DNA from 3 places in the Janibacter alkaliphilus genome. Region 2 is predicted to be linked to each of the others. Evidence: predicted binding sites of a transcription regulator. Region 2 holds the regulator's gene; each other region holds the start of a gene.
The links. Region 2 encodes LexA, which represses DNA repair genes until DNA is damaged. Its sites were predicted from a motif close to TCGAACANNTGTTCGA; they were not measured.

Region 1 (5,206 bases), 110 kb from region 2:
CGACCCGACCGGAGGGGCGGTGCGGATCGACGGCGTGGACGTGCGGGACCTCGACCCCGAGGTGCTGGCGCAGATCGTCGGCGTGGTGAGCCAGGAGACCTACCTGGTGCACGCCAGCGTGCGGGACAACCTGCTGCTGGCTGCGCCGGAAGCGGACGACGCCCGGTTGTGGCGGGCGTTGGCGTCGGCCCAGGTAGCCGACCTCGTGGCGGCCCTCCCCGAGGGGTTGGACACGCTGGTCGGCTCGCGCGGGTACCGCTTCAGCGGCGGTGAGCAGCAGCGCATCGCGATCGCCCGGACGCTGCTGCGCGACCCGAAGGTGCTCGTCCTCGACGAGGCGACCTCGGCCCTCGACAACGAGACCGAACGGGCGCTGCAGCTGGCGATCGACACCGTGGCGAAGGGTCGGACGACGATCACCATCGCCCACCGGCTCTCGACGGTGCAGCAGGCGGACCAGATCGTCGTGCTCGACGACGGGCGCGTGGTCGAGCGGGGCAGCCACGGCGATCTGATCGCGGCTGACGGGGCGTACGCAGGTCTGGCGCTCGCCGCGTAAGGACCCGTTGCCAGGCACCCGGTGCCCGGCCGGCACCTCGTCGGCCGGGCCGGCGTCGACGACCGGGCCAGCTGAGCGTGGACGACCGGACCGGCCCAGCGGGGACGGCCGGTGGGGATGACGTCGACGATCGAGACTCCCCGTGCCAGACCGCGAAGCCGGTCTCAGGCGCCTCGACGAGACTGGTGCACCGCCGCGGAACATCAGGACACCGAGCGCGTCAGCTAGGTGCGTCGGTGGAACCTGATCGAGACCCGGCGGCGACCAGACCCGGTGGGGGAGCCAGGTATCGATTCCGGATGCCGGCTGTGCTGCCAGTCGGGGTGGTGGATGAGCCGATGGTGATGGCCGCAGAGCGGTATCGCGTTGTCGAGGTCGGTGGGCCCGCCGCGCTGCCACGGGGTGAGGTGGTGGATCTCGGTCCAGGCGAAGGGTCGGTCGCAGCCGTCGGTGGCACAGGAGTCGTAGCGCGTGGTGAGGGCGAGACGCTGGGCGTCGGTGAAGAGTCGGCGGGTGGTGCCGAGGTCGACGGGCTGGCTGTCGCCGTCGAGGACCGCAGGGACGATGCCCGCGCCGCAGGCCAGCCGACGGGTCTGGCCGGCGCTGATGTCCTCGCCGGCATCGGTGCGTCCGACCTTGGTGAGCTCGCCGCGCAGGTCGTCCAGGCGGGTGGTGACGAGCAGGGTGGCCGCGACCTTGTTGTGCAGGTGGTCGGTCGGGAGCCGGTGCAGCAGGTCGGTGAGGGCCAGGCCGCGGCGGTGCTGCCAGTCGAGCGCGGCTGTCTTGCGTTCCGCCCCGGTGCGGGCCCCGGCGCCCATCGGGCGGGCCGCGCCTGAGTCGAGGCCGCCGGGTGCGCCAGCCGGGTCGCTGGTGCCTCGTGTCGTCAGGTCGAGCGCGTCCGTGCCAGCAGCTGCGTGTGTGCCTGCGTCGGCGCGTGTGCCAGCGGCTGCGCCCGTGCCGGTGGTCGTCTGGCCGGTGCCGTGGTGCTGGCGCCGCGGGGCGGTCATGGCGTCGATGATCTTGCGGAGAGTGGCTCCTGCCGCGTAGGGCACCGTGAAGCGGCCCGTCATGGTGCCGTCGTGGTTGTCGGCGATCCAGAAGCTGGCCTGCTCCTCGGCGCGGTGCTCGTCGGCGGTGAGGACAGCGTCCTCGTGGGCGTCGACGAGGTCCTGAGGAGGTGGGGGAGCGCACTCGGTGAGGATGCGGCGCGCCTGTCGGCGCAGTCGGGCAGGGCTGAGGGTCGTCGCCAGCTGCAGCAGCCGATCCTGGCAGGTGGTGCGCTGGGTGGCGGTGGCGTGGTCGGGCAGCTCGTCGAGGGTGCGGGTGATGACGCGGGCATGCTCGAGGCTGATCTGCCCCTGCCGGAGCGCTGCGGTGACCGCACCGACCTGTCGGGTCCCCCTCGCGCCGATCTGGCCGCCGTCGCCTGCCGGTCCTTCGCTGCTGCCGTGATCGCCGCTGGGTGGCTGGTCTTCGGGGCGCGCCTCCCCGCTGCCGCTGCCACCGTCGTCGCCCGAGGTGCCGCTGCTCGTGGGGTGCTCCTCCGCAGGCGGCTCGGCGTCCAGGGCGATCGCGAGGGCGACGTCGCGGGCCTGGGTGGGGCGGTCGGCGTGGGTGGTGCTCGCGGCCCACGAGCCGGTGTCGGTGTGCCCGGTCCTGGCCGCGACGTCGGCGCGCTCGGCGGCGGCGAGCACGGCGAGCCGGACCGCGTCGACCCGTCTCCCGAGGCGTTCGACCTCGCCCAGTCGCGCCCGCAGCGACGCGCCACCCGCCTGAGGCGACGTCCGGCCTGGGGCGCCCCTCCCCGTTCGTCCCACGCCGCCCTGATCCACTGACCCTGCCCGCGTCTCGGCGGCGGCGACCGCAGCGAGCATCCGGTCCAGCACCGCGTGCGCCTCGCGGGTCACCTCGTCCAGAGTCTCGACCGGCAGCGCGTCGTCAACGGGCGGTCCACCAGCGGCGCCGTTCGCCGCACACGTCCGCGGCGCCAGCTCACCACGTCGCGCCCGCAGCACAGCCCGGAAGCTGTGCCGCTGCACCGACGGAGTGGGGATCGCTGTCATGCACCTACTGTACTCGAACATATGTACGAACGCAAGAGATGGTGCGGGCGGTGGATCAAGGTTCCTGCCACGAGGCTAGAGCCGACCACCGACAGCCCGGCACACTGGCGTCATGCGCGACACCGACCTTCGCACCTACCCCGTGAAGTCCCTCGCCGGCCAGTCCGTCGAGACCGCGGTGGTACACCGGTGGGGACTGGCCGGTGACCGCCGCTGGGGGCTGGTCGACGAGGCGGGGGAGAAGCTCAACGGCATCCGTCACCCCGCGCTGCTCGGGCTCGGCGCGCAGAGCCACGACGACGGCTCGGTGACGATCCGCGCAGGGAGCCAGACCCGCACCGTCTCCCCACCTGCAGAGGGTGCGCTCGCCCCCGTCGTCGGCAGCCCCGGGGCCCAGGTGCGGCACCTCGCCCCGAGCGAGAGTCACGCCGACGCCTGGCTCAGCGAGCGGGCCGGTCGGCCGGTGCGCCTGGTCTGGCAGCCGGACCCGACCTCACGACCCATCCCCAGCGAGCACGGCGGCCAGGTCGGCGATGCGCTCAACCTCTCTTGGTCCGGTCCGCTGCTGATGTGCTCCCGGGCCTCGCTCGACCAGCTGCAGACCTGGGCCGACGCCGAGGCGGCTGAGCGGGGCGAGGCGCGGACCGGGCTGAGCATGTGGCGGTTCCGCCCGAACGTCGTCGTCGACGGCGGGACGCCCTTCGCCGAGGAGACCTGGCAGGAGGTGCGGATCGGTGGTCAGGCCTACCGGGTCACCGAGCGCTGCGACCGCTGCGTGGTCACGACGATCGACCCCACCAGCCTGGCGAAGGGGGTGGAGCCTGTCCGCAGCCTCGCCCGGCACCGTCGCCGCGAGGGGAAGGTGTGGTTCGGCGTCCGGCTGGCACCGACGGGCGAAGGGCGGATCAGCGTCGGTGACGAGGTCGTGGCCTCCTGACGCGGGGCGAGGGCCGCGTCCCGTGCTATCTCTCGGAGCATGAGCGAGCACCTGCACCTGTGCGCCGGCGTGACCTTCCGCTTCCAGGGCAAGCGGCACACGGTCCGCGACAGCGACCTGACGAAGCTGCGTGCGATCCTCACCGTGCTGCGCCGCTGCGCCGGGGCACGCACCACCATCACGTACCAGCAGCTGATCGACCAGGCGAGGTTGACTGACACGCCGATCGGGCTCGGCCGGCCGCTGCACCTCGTCTTCCTCGAGTGCACGCTGGCCGACGAGCCGCCTCTCGATGCTCTGGTCGTCAACACGGCGACGAGCGAGGTGGGGGAGTCCCACCGCGGCGATGCCGTGGAGCAGCGTGAGCGGGTCTTCGCGCACCACGCCGGGTAGCCGCTCGCCAGGTCGCCGCTTCCCAGGTCGCCGCTGAGACCTGTTCTCGTCGGGTCCTCGAGCCGCCGCACCGTCCATCCCTCACTGCACCAGCGGCAGCAGCCCCAGCCCCGCGAAGATCCCGATGACGACGAGCATCACGAGCAGCATCCCCACCCACGCGAACCGGTGCGGCCGCGCATAGCGGTAGTGCATTCGCGGCCCCAACGGTGGGAGGATCTCGTTCGCCGCCGACCGCATGGTGACCCGGTAGCCGATCTCGGTGGCGAAGGGGGTGGCCACGAGGATCGTGCCGAACCACAGGGCGTCGAGCACGTCGTCGTCGAGGTCGAGCAGGCGACGGCCGACCCCTTCGATCCCCGTGCCGATGACGCAGGTGGTGATCAGCGCCAGGACGAGCGCGGTGAAGGCCGCGCTCAGCTGCCGCTGCAACAGCTCGGCCCGGGTGAGCAGTGCCGGCGGCTGGGTCGAGACGCGGCTGTCGTCGACGATCACACCCGCCTCCCAGAGCACCCCGACGAGCTCGGGGACCGACGACGTCGGCACGTCCAGCCGCGGCGGGTCGCGCCGGACGTGCCACAGCCCGCCGAGCACCCCGACCAGCGCCGCACCGGTCATCACCGCGCTCGGCACGCGCTGGGCGTAGACCTCCAGGACGAACCAGGGCGCCAGCAGAGCGGCCAGCCCGCAGAGCAGCCAGGTGGTCGCCACCGGCGGATCCGGCTCGGTGGTCACGGTGTGCAGCGCCGGGCCGGCGACGATGCTGCCCGGCGCCCGCGGCAGCTCGTGCAGGCTGAGCCGCTGCCGGCTGCGGCGCAGCCCCAGGAGATGGAGCGCGGGGTGCTGCACCCTGCGATGACGTCCCGGCAGGCTCTCGTCCGGTCGTCCCTGCTCGTCCACCGCGACGACGTCGAGCGCCTCGGGGGCGACCCGGACCTCGACCCCTTCGCTGCGCTGCCAGTCGCGCTGCCGATAGAGGAGCACCCGGTTCGGGTAGGGGTCGGTCGCCAGCTCGGGCGGGTGCGCGCGACCGGGCAGCAGCGGGTCGATCCCCGACCGCGGTGTCGCCTCGGCCTCCTCCTGCAGCCGCTACCGCCACGCTCGGTCGGCCTCCGCGTCGACGCCCTCGGTCCGCTCGGCGCTCACGGTGCGGGAGGTGTCCACGGCCGCTCCCTCCTCGCGCACCCGCACCCCGCCCCGCCGGTAGACCGCCACCCCCATCGACACACCGTCGACGCGGGCAGGTCGACCGGG
Region 2 (5,206 bases):
CGGCTCGGCGAACCTCGACGAGGACTTCCTCGACAGCGTCGCCGCGCCCACCGCGATCATCAGCGTCGGCGCGGACAACACCTACGGCCACCCGTCGCCGAGCGCCCTGACCTGGCTCGCCGAGCACGGCACCCGCACCCTGCGCACCGACACCGACGGGGACGTCGCCGTGCGGGCAGACCGCTCGGTGCTCACCGCCCGGTGAGCGGCGAGCGGAGAGGAGGACGACGAGGGATGGGGGACGAGGCGCGAAGGGGGCGGCGCGGGCTCAGGCGGGGACGCCGGCCGCGGCCCGGGCGACCTCGCACAGCGCGTCCAGAGTCGCCGCCACCGTCGGTACTTTCGCCAGGTCCTCGGTGGTCACCACGTGGATGTGCCGGTGGCTCTGCGGGGCGAGCGGGCGGATGACGACGTCGTCGTTGCGGGTCGCCGCCCGGATGAGGTCCGGGATGAGGGCCACCCCGAGGCCGGCGGCGACGAAACCCTGCACCGCCACGTAGTCCTCGGTCTCGAAGGCGACCCGCGGCGCGAAGCCGGCGTCGTGGGCGAGCTGCAGCAGGTGGCCGCGGCAGCGCGGGCAGCCGGCGATCCAGTCCTCGTCGGTGAGGTCGGTCATCGAGACCACCTCCTGCTCGGCGAGCGGGTGGTCCACCGGCAGCGCCACCTGCACCTGCTCGTGCAGCAGCGGCCGCACCTCCAGCCCCTCGAGGTCTCCGGAGCGCTCCAGCGCGCCGCCCTCGTAGGAGAAGGCCACCGCCAGGTCGCACTCGCCGGCCCGCAGCGCCGCCAGCGACTCCGGGGGCTCGGCCTCGGTGAAGGTGACGGCGACGTCCGGGTAGCGCTCGCGCACCTTCGCCAGCGCGCGCGGCACGAGGGTCACCGACGAGGAGGGGAAGGCCATCAGCCGCACCCGGCCCGAGCGCAGCCCGGCGATCGCGGCGACCTCCTCCTCGGCGGCGTCGAGGGCCTGCAGCACCGGCTCGGCATGCCGGGCGAGCACGGCGCCGGCCTCGGTGAGCCGCACGCTGCGGCCCACCTTCTCCACGAGCACGGTCCCGGTGCGCTGCTCCAACCGCTTGACCATCTGCGAGACCGCGGGCTGGGAGTAGCCGAGCGCCAGCGCGGCCGCGGTGAAGCTGCCCTCCTCGGCGATGGCCCGCATCACGCGCAGCCCTGCGGCGTCGATCATGCCCCTCACGATATCCCGACGGGTCACCCGGCCCCCGGCGGCGCATAATGGTGGGCGATGTCCGCACTGCCCTCGACCGCCGCCGACGCCGTGCCGGATGCTGCGCTCGCCGACCAGCTCGACGCCGCGGCGGCGGTGCTGGCCGAGCGCCCCGCGCTGGTGCTCACCGGGGCGGGGATGAGCACCGACTCCGGGATCCCGGACTACCGCGGCCCGGACGGAACCCGCCGGGTGACGCCGATGCACCTGTCCGAGTTCGTCGCCAGCAGCCAGGCGCGGCAGCGCTACTGGGCGCGCAGCTACGTCGGCTGGCAGCGCTTCTCCGCGGCCCGGCCCAACGACGGGCACCGTCAGGTCACCGCGCTGCAGCGGCTCGGCGCGATCGGCTCGCTGATCACCCAGAACGTCGACGGCCTGCACCAGGCCGCCGGCACCACCGACGTCATCGACCTGCACGGCCGCCTGTCCCGGGTGGTGTGCATGAGCTGCGGCGACCTCAGCGCCCGCACGGACCTGGACGCCCGGATGCGGGCGCTCAACCCCGGCTACGAGGTGGACAGCGACGAGATCCGGCCGGACGGCGACATCCGCCTCGACGAGGTCGACGTCGAGCGCTTCGTGCCGCCGACCTGCCTGGTCTGCGGGTCGGACATGCTGCGCCCGGACGTCGTCTTCTTCGGCGGGGCGGTCCCCAAGCCGCTGGTGCAGGAGTGCTTCGCGCTCACCGACGCCGCACCGGCGCTGCTCGTGCTCGGGTCCTCGCTGCAGGTGATGTCCGGGCTGCGCTTCGTCCGCCGCGCCGCGGCCCGGGGGATCCCGGTGGTGATCCTCACCCGGGGGCCGACCCGCGGGGACGAGCTGGCCACGCTGCGGATCGACACGGAGCTGGCGCCGGCCCTGGCCGGGCTCGTCGAGCGCCTCGGCTGAGCCTGGTTACGGCCGGCTGATCCGGGCCGAGATCTCACCGACCGCGCGGGTCGGACCGCTCAGCGGGCGGGAGCACCGACCGCCGCGCGGACGATCTCGGGGTCCGGGTTGGTGTGCACCTGCCCGTCGATGACCACGGTCGGCACGACCTCGTCGCCGTCGTTGACCGAGCGGACGTAGGCGGCCGCGTCCGCGTCCGCCCAGATGCTCACCCAGGTGGCCTGCGAGCGGTACTTCCCCAGCGCCCCGCGCAGACGCAGGCAGTAGACGCACCCGGGCCGCCAGTAGACGACCACCCGGTGCGCCGCCGGGTCCGCGGTCACCGCCGCGTGCTTCGGGCCGAGCATGCCGTTGAGCGGGGAGACCCACCAGGCGAGCGCCAGACCGGCCAGGGCGAGCATGATGAAGCCGGGCTGGCCGTCGGCCACCGACCGGCCCACCAGCAGGCCGGTGCCGACGAGGATCGCCACCGGCGGGAGCCAACGCGTCATGACGGACAGCCTGCCAGGTCGCTCGAAGTCACTCAGACAGCAGGCCGCGTCACTCGGACAGGCCGCTCAGACCCGCCGCAGCACCGCCGTGACCTTGCCGAGGATGGTGGCGTGGTCGCCGTCGATCGGGTCGAAGGCGGGGTTGTGCGGCAGCAACCAGACGTGGCCGTCGGTGCGCTTGAAGGTCTTGACCGTCGCCTCGTTGTCGAGCATGGCGGCGACGATGTCGCCGTTGTCCGCCTGCGGCTGCTGGCGCACGACCACCCAGTCGCCGTCGCAGATCGCGGCGTCGACCATCGAGTCACCGACGACCTTGAGCAGGAAGAGCGAGCCCTCGCCGACGATCTGCTTCGGCAGCGGGAAGACGTCCTCGACGCTCTCCTCGGCCATGATCGGCACGCCGGCGGCGATCTGGCCGAGCACCGGCACGTAGCTGGCGTCCGGCCGGGCGTCGCCCTGGCCGGTCGGGTCGTGGTCATCGTCGTCCAGCGCAGCGCCGCCCCGAGGGCCGGCGATGTCGGCGGGCGGGGGAGCCGGGGCGCCGGCGTCGGGGTCGATGACCTCGATCGCGCGCGGCCGGTTCGGGTCGCGGCGCAGGTACCCCTTGCGCTCCAGCGAGGCCAGCTGGTGGGCCACCGAGCTGGGGGAGGTCAGGCCAACCGCCGTGCCGATCTCGCGCAGGCTCGGCGGGTACCCCTTCGCCGCGACCGCGCTGCGGATCACCTCCAGCACGCGCCGCTGGCGCACGGTAAGACCGTCACCGGTGTCCCGCTCCGGGAGGCGGTGGATGTTGTCGTCGCTCATCTCGACCCTTTCGCTGGTGGCTGCGCTCAAGCCTAGGCACCTCGAACACACATATCAAACATCTGTTCGAGCGTGTCGGGGCGTCTGACGCGGTCTCCGGGCCCCCGTGGCACGACGGTGCAGCGCTGGCAGACTCGGGCCCGACGCCGCCGACGCCCGGCGGCCCGGACCGTCCGAGGAGGCCGCCGATGAGCGCCACGCCCGAGACCACGCCCGAGTCCGACACCGGGATCCCGCGCAGCGAGTACGACCAGCGGCTGGCCCGGGTGCGGGCCAGGATGGCCGACCAGGGGCTGTCCGCGCTGCTGGTCACCGATCCGGCGAACCTCTACTACCTCACCGGCTACGACGCCTGGTCCTTCTACACCCCGCAGGTGCTCGTCGTCCCGGCCGAGGACGACATCGTCCTCTACGCGCGGCACATCGACGCCCAGGGCGCCCACCGCACCGCCTGGCTGCCGCTGGAGCAGATCGTCGGCTACCCGGAGAACCACATCCACCGGCCGCACTTCCACCCCTTCGACTGGGTCGCCTTCGACATGCGCCGGCGCGGCCTCGTCGGGCGGATCCACGGCGTGGTCGGGCTGGAGATGGACTCCCACTTCTTCTCGCCCAAGGCCTACCGGGCGCTGGTCGCGGCCATCCCGGAGTGGCGCTTCGTCGACTGCTTCGAGCTGGTGAACTGGGTGCGCGCGGTCAAGTCCGACCGGGAGATCCAGCTGATGCGCACCGCCGCCCGGGTGACGACGAAGGCGATGGAGGCCGCCCTGGGGAGCATCGGGGAGGGCGTCCCGCAGAACGTCGTGGCGGGCGAGATCATGCGTGCCCAGGCCCTCGGCGACGGCGACGCCTGGGGCGACTACCCCTCGATCGTGCCGCTGCTGCCGACCGGCGAGGCGGCCGACACCCCGCACCTGACCTGGACCGACCGCCGCTTCCGGGCCGGCGACGGTGTGCTGCTGGAGCTGGCCGGGGCGCACCGTCGCTACCACGTGCCGCTCACCCGGACCGTCGTGCTCGGCGAGCCCGCCCCTGAGGTGGTGGCGCTGGAGCAGGCCGTCGCCGACGGGCTGCAGCGGCTGCTGGACACCGCCCGCGCCGGGGTGCCGGCCTCGCGGCTGGCCGAGGCGTGGACCTTCGCCCTGGCCGAGCACGGCCTGACCAAGCCCTCGCGGCTGGGCTACTCCATCGGCATCGGCTACCCGCCGGACTGGGGGGAGCGGACGATGAGCATCCGCAGCGAGGAGTCCACGGTGCTCGAGCCGAACATGACCTTCCACGTCATCTGCAGCATGTGGATCTCCGGCGCTGGCTACGGCGTCTCTGAGTCGGTGCGGATCACCGAGACCGGCGTGGAGACCTTCACCAGCCTGCCGCGGGGGCTCATCCGGGTCTGAGGGCTCATCCTGCGGTCGCAGCTGCCCTGCGTCTGCGCAGGTCAGAGGGCTGTCGGTGGTCGATGGTCGACTTCAGGGCATGGACGCACCACGATCTCGGACCGGTCACGATCCGCACGTCTGTTCGACGTCGCGGTTGATCGGGTCGAACGTGCGTGCTACAACTCGTACACCTGTTCGCTCGAACGTCCGTTCGATGTCGGACGGTGCCGGACCACGCCACCTGGAGGAAGCCATGACCGCGACCGCGCTCAGCGCCAGCAGCCACAGCCTCGCCACCGCTCGCCCCGTGCCTGCCGGGCACCCCGCCGACCGGGCGGGGGTGCGGCGGCGCCACCTCGTCTCGCTGCCCACTGGGGAGCAGGTCACGCCCGCCGCGGCACCGACCGTGCGGGTGA
Region 3 (5,206 bases), 810 kb from region 2:
TCTTCGTCATCACCGTCACGGGGATGGTCTTCTTCTCGATCTGGCTGATGTTCTCCCGCGTCGGCGACATCGTCCTCGGCGCGCCGGACGAGGACCCGGAGTTCTCGCTGCCGTCGTGGTTCTCGATGCTCTTCGCCGCCGGCATGGGCATCGGCCTCGTCTTCTGGGGCGTCGCCGAGCCGCTGAACCACTTCGCCGCGCCGCCGCCCGGCACCGGCGAGGCAACCGCGGACCGCGCCCGCGCCGCGATGGACACCACCTTCCTGCACTGGGGTCTGCACGCCTGGGCGATCTACGTCGTCGTCGGCCTGTCCGTGGCCTACGCGGTGCACCGCAAGAACCGCCCGATCTCGATCCGCTGGGCCCTGGAGCCGATCTTCGGCGACCGGGTCAAGGGCTGGATCGGTGACGTCGTCGACGTGCTCGCCATCGTCGGCACGATCTTCGGCGTGGCCACCTCGCTCGGCCTGGGCGTCTCCCAGGTCGGGGCCGGCCTCGGGCACCTCGGCGTCGCCGATGTCGACCCCGAGAGCGGCAGCGTCTCGACCACGCTGCTGGTCGTCCTCATCATCGTCATCACCGCCTGCGCCACGCTGTCCGTGGTCACCGGCGTGGAGAAGGGCATCCGCTTCCTCTCCAACGCGAACATGAGCCTGGCCGCGCTGATGCTGCTCTTCGTCCTGCTCGCCGGGCCGACGTTCTTCCTGCTGAGCGACTTCGTCCAGCAGATCGGCTCGTACCTGCAGAACTTCCTCAGCCTGAGCTTCCGCACGTTCGCCTTCAACGGTGACGAGGGCGAGGCCTTCCTGTCCGGCTGGACGACCTTCTACTGGGGCTGGTGGATCAGCTGGTCGCCCTTCGTCGGCGTCTTCATCGCCCGTATCTCCCGCGGTCGCACCGTCCGTGAGTTCGTCACCGGCGTGCTGCTCGTGCCGACCCTGGTGGGCCTGCTGTGGTTCTCCGTCTTCGGCGGCTCGGGCATCTACCGCGAGATGTTCGGCGAGGGTGGCCTGATCGACGGCGAGGGCGCGGTCTCGACCGACCTGGCGCTCTTCCAGATGCTCGACGGCCTGCCGGCCTCCGAGATCATGAGCGTCGTGGCGATCATCCTGGTCATCGTCTTCTTCGTGACCAGCTCGGACTCCGGTTCCTTCGTGGTCGACATGATCGCCTCTGGCGGTGACCCGAACCCGCCGATCTGGAGCCGCGTCATGTGGGCCAGCCTGGAGGGTGGCATCGCGGCCGCGCTGATCATCGTCGGTGGAGCCTCCGGATCCGGACTGTCTGCGCTGCAGACGATGTCGATCCTCGTGGCGGTGCCCTTCGTCTTCGTCATGATCCTCATGGCGGTCTCGACGGGCAAGCAGCTGCTCGCCGAGCACGAGCTGCTCGTGCACGGCCGGCAGCGGCGCTTCCGCAAGTCGATCGTCGACGAGGTCAAGGAGGAGCTCAGCGACGTGCGGCACCCGCAGAAGCGTCGCTGACGCCCAGCGGTCGCCCGGACGGCCCGTCCCACCACCTGAGGCGTGGTGCGGCGGGCCGTCCGTCGTCTCGTAGGCTGGGGGACATGCACATCGGAGTTTTCGGCGCCACCGGTCAGGTGGGCCAGGTGATGCGGGACCTGCTCCTCGAGCGGGACTTCCCGGTGACCTCGGTCCGCTACTTCGCCTCCGCCCGCTCGGCGGGGACCACCCTGCCGTGGGGGGAGCAGCAGATCACCGTCGAGGACACCGCGACCGCGGACTTCTCCGGCCTGGACATCGCGCTCTTCTCCAACGGCGGGTCGACGTCGAAGGAGTGGGCCCCGAAGGTGGCCGCCGCCGGGGCGACCGTCATCGACAACTCCAGCGCCTGGCGCAAGGACCCCGAGGTGCCGCTGGTCGTCTCCGAGGTCAACCCGGACGACCTGGACGACATCCCGAAGGGGATCGTCGCCAACCCGAACTGCACCACCATGGCCGCGATGCCGGTGCTGGGCCCGCTGCATGCCGAGGCCGGGCTGGCCCGGCTCACCGTGGCCAGCTACCAGGCCGTCTCCGGTTCCGGCGGAGCCGGGCTGACCGAGCTGGACAGCCAGCTGCGGGCCGGCTACGCCAGCGGCGACCCCAAGGAGCTCGCCCGGGACGGGTCGGCGCTGACCCTGCCGCCGCCGGAGAAGTACGTCGTCCCGGTGGCCTTCAACGTCGTGCCGCTGGCCGGCTCGATCGTCGACGACGGCTCGCGGGAGACCGACGAGGAGCAGAAGCTGCGCAACGAGTCGCGCAAGATCCTGCACATCCCGGAGCTCCCGGTGTCCGGGACCTGCGTGCGGGTGCCGGTCTTCTCCGGGCACGCGCTGGCGGTGCATGCCGAGTTCGACCGCCCGATCAGCCCGGAGCAGGCCACGAAGCTGCTGGCCGACGCGCCGGGCGTCGTCGTCACCGACCACCCCAACCCGCTGGAGGCCACCGGCCGCGACGAGGTCTTCGTCGGCCGGGTCCGCGCGGACCAGTCGGTGCCGGACGGCCGCGGCCTGGTGCTCTTCGTCGTCGGCGACAACCTGCGCAAGGGCGCGGCGCTGAACGCGGTGCAGATCGCCGAAGAGCTGCTCCGCCGCCGCTCCTGACCCATCCCGCCCCGCCCCATCCGCCTCACCTGCATTCACACCCGCCTCACCTGCCTCCCCTTTATCGGGTTACCCGATAAAGGCTTGGATGCACGGGAAGGCTTCTCGGGTGAGCGAGCGCTTCTCTGACACGGCGTCGGGGTCGGCGACCTGGGGTGCGCTGACGCCCCCGAAGCGCGGCTGAGCCCGCGCGTCGCGGCCCGTTGGGCTGTCGGTGGTCGAACGTACGATCGATGCATGACGACGACGACCGATCGGCTGGCTACCGAAGGGGTGGGCCCCCGGGCAGCCGCGGGCTCGGGCTCCGGAGCGGGCTCGGGCACGGGGGTGCTCGCCGCCGTGAGCGCTGCGGTCGAGTCCCTGGCCGCCGGTGATGCCTCGCGGTGCTGGCAGCTCTTCGACGGGGACGTGACCGGGGCGTTGGGTCTGGTCGGTACCGCCCGGCAGCTGCTCGAGGCGGTCGAGGTGGCGCTGGTGCGCGAAGGGGTGACCCGTGGCCTCCCCGACGAGGCCGGTCGCAGCCCGCACGACTGGGTGACGCTGTCCGAGGGCGTCCGCGCCCCGCAGCCCGACCCCAGGGAGGTGGCCCGGGTCCTGCGGGTCGCCGGGGCGGGACGGCGAGGCGTGCGCCCGGCGGTGGAGTCCGTGGTCGAGGCGTTCGCCGCTGGAGACTTCTCCCTGGCGAGCGCCGACCAGCTGGTCCGGTTCGAGGGCGAGGTGGCGCCGGTGGCCGACCCGGAGATGCTCGACGCCGATCTGCGGATCCTGCTGGAGGCGGCGCGGGACGACCGGCCCGGGCACGACGGCGGCGAGCGGCGAGCCGGGCTCACGGGTCGGCAGCTGCGGGCGGCGATCGTCCGGACCGGCCGGATGCTGCGTCCCGAGCGCGACCTGGAGTCCGAGGAGCGTCAGGCGAGAGCGGCGCGAGGGCTCTACAAGAGCAGCGGGCCAGCCGGGCTGAGCACCTACCGGCTCGTGCTCGACCCCGAGGGCGCCGCGATCGTCGATGCCGCCGTCGCGGCCCTGTCCGCGCCGGTCCCGGACGCGGACGGCGCGCCGGACGAGCGCACCGCGGCTCACCGGCGGGCGGACGCGCTGCTGGACGTGGTGGGCCGAGGCGTCAGTGCATCGACCAGCGAGCCGGGAGGCCCGCGAACCCAGCTCATGGTGACGCTCCCGTGGAGCACGCTGCGCGAGGAGATCGACCAGGCCGGTGCGGCCGGAGGTTTCGGCGGCGGTGGGTCGACCCGCTGCCCCACCCAGCAGGGGTGCGGTGCCGGAACGACCGCCACGGGAGACGTGCTCTCGCCGGGGGTGGTACGACGGCTGGCCTGCGACGCCGACGTCGTGCCGGTGGTGCTCGGCGGCCCCGGCGAGGTGCTCGAGCTCGGGAGGGCCAGACGGCTCTTCTCGGTCGGGCAACGACGGGCGATCTGGCTTCGCGACCAGGGCTGCACCTACCCGGGGTGCACGATCCCGGCGCAGTGGTGCGACGCCCACCACGTCCGATGGTGGTCCAGGGGAGGGGCCACCGACGTCGCCAACGCCGCGCTCCTGTGCCAGCGACATCACACCCGGGTCCATCAGCGCGACCTCACCGCCACCGTCACCTCGACCGGCGTGACCTGGCACGTGTAGCGCGCCCGCCACCCGCCCACGCGCGCCAGGCCCACGCCCGTCACGCGCCATGCCCTCGCCACCACGCCACGGGTACGCGCTAGGGTGGTGACCGTGCACACGGAGATGCTGCTCCTTCGCTGCCGCGGCGAGGCCTGATCTGGCCCACCTCGTCGCGGAGATCGTGCTGTCCGGCCGGACACCCCCAGCGACGAGGAGAGAATCCGCATGATGCACCCCCAGCAGGCCAGCGCGATGCCGGTCGGCAAGTACGTCCCCTTCCAGGACCAGATCAGCGTCGAGCTGCCGGACCGCACCTGGCCCGACCAGGTCATGACCGCCGCGCCGCGCTGGTGCGCCGTCGACCTGCGTGACGGCAACCAGGCGCTCATCGACCCGATGGACGCCGAGCGCAAGCTGACGATGTTCCAGCTGCTCGTCCGGATGGGCTTCAAGGAGATCGAGGTCGGCTTCCCGAGCGCCAGCCAGACCGACTTCGACTTCTGCCGCCAGCTCATCGACGGCGGGCACATCCCCGACGACGTCACCATCCAGGTGCTCACCCAGTCCCGCGACCACCTGGTCGAGCGCACCTTCGACGCCATCCGGGGCGCCAAGCAGGCGATCATCCACTTCTACAACTCCACCTCGGTGCTGCAGCGGCGGGTCGTCTTCGGCTCCGACCAGGACGGCATCGTCGACATCGCGCTGCAGGCCGCTCGGCTGTGCCGCAAGCTCGAGGAGACCGTCCCCGAGACCGACGTCTACTACGAGTACAGCCCCGAGTCCTACACCGGGACCGAGCTCGACTTCGCCGTCCGGATCTGCAACGAGGTCATCGACGTCATCGACCCGACGCCGGACCACAAGATGATCATCAACCTGCCGGCGACGGTGGAGATGGCCACCCCCAACGTCTACGCCGACTCCATCGAGTGGATGACCCGTCATCTCGACCGGCGCGAGTCGATCGTCGTCTCGCTG

Region 1: BJY28_RS11295 (HNH endonuclease signature motif containing protein) is a predicted target of LexA. The motif match lies at 2,636-2,651, and genes of this name have one in related genera.
Region 3: BJY28_RS14500 (HNH endonuclease signature motif containing protein) is a predicted target of LexA. The motif match lies at 2,824-2,839, and genes of this name have one in related genera.

The regions. Positions count from the first base shown of each region.
Region 1 covers NZ_JACBZX010000001.1:2,358,312-2,363,517, forward strand. The annotation lists gene BJY28_RS11290 (ABC transporter ATP-binding protein) at 1-559, shown strand, start outside; gene BJY28_RS11295 (HNH endonuclease signature motif containing protein) at 784-2,622, opposite strand; gene BJY28_RS11300 (MOSC domain-containing protein) at 2,735-3,559, shown strand; gene BJY28_RS11305 (hypothetical protein) at 3,599-3,952, shown strand; gene BJY28_RS11310 (hypothetical protein) at 4,034-4,936, opposite strand; gene BJY28_RS11315 (hypothetical protein) at 5,042-5,206, opposite strand, start outside.
Region 2 covers NZ_JACBZX010000001.1:2,248,167-2,253,372, forward strand. The annotation lists gene BJY28_RS10830 (DNA internalization-related competence protein ComEC/Rec2) at 1-205, shown strand, start outside; gene BJY28_RS10835 (LysR family transcriptional regulator) at 269-1,189, opposite strand; gene BJY28_RS10840 (NAD-dependent protein deacetylase) at 1,247-2,116, shown strand; gene BJY28_RS10845 (glutaredoxin family protein) at 2,176-2,607, opposite strand; gene lexA (transcriptional repressor LexA) at 2,674-3,411, opposite strand; gene BJY28_RS10855 (M24 family metallopeptidase) at 3,600-4,808, shown strand; gene BJY28_RS10860 (LysM peptidoglycan-binding domain-containing protein) at 5,044-5,206, shown strand, end outside.
Region 3 covers NZ_JACBZX010000001.1:3,056,145-3,061,350, reverse strand. The annotation lists gene BJY28_RS14510 (BCCT family transporter) at 1-1,484, shown strand, start outside; gene BJY28_RS14505 (aspartate-semialdehyde dehydrogenase) at 1,568-2,605, shown strand; gene BJY28_RS14500 (HNH endonuclease signature motif containing protein) at 2,843-4,243, shown strand; gene leuA (2-isopropylmalate synthase) at 4,451-5,206, shown strand, end outside.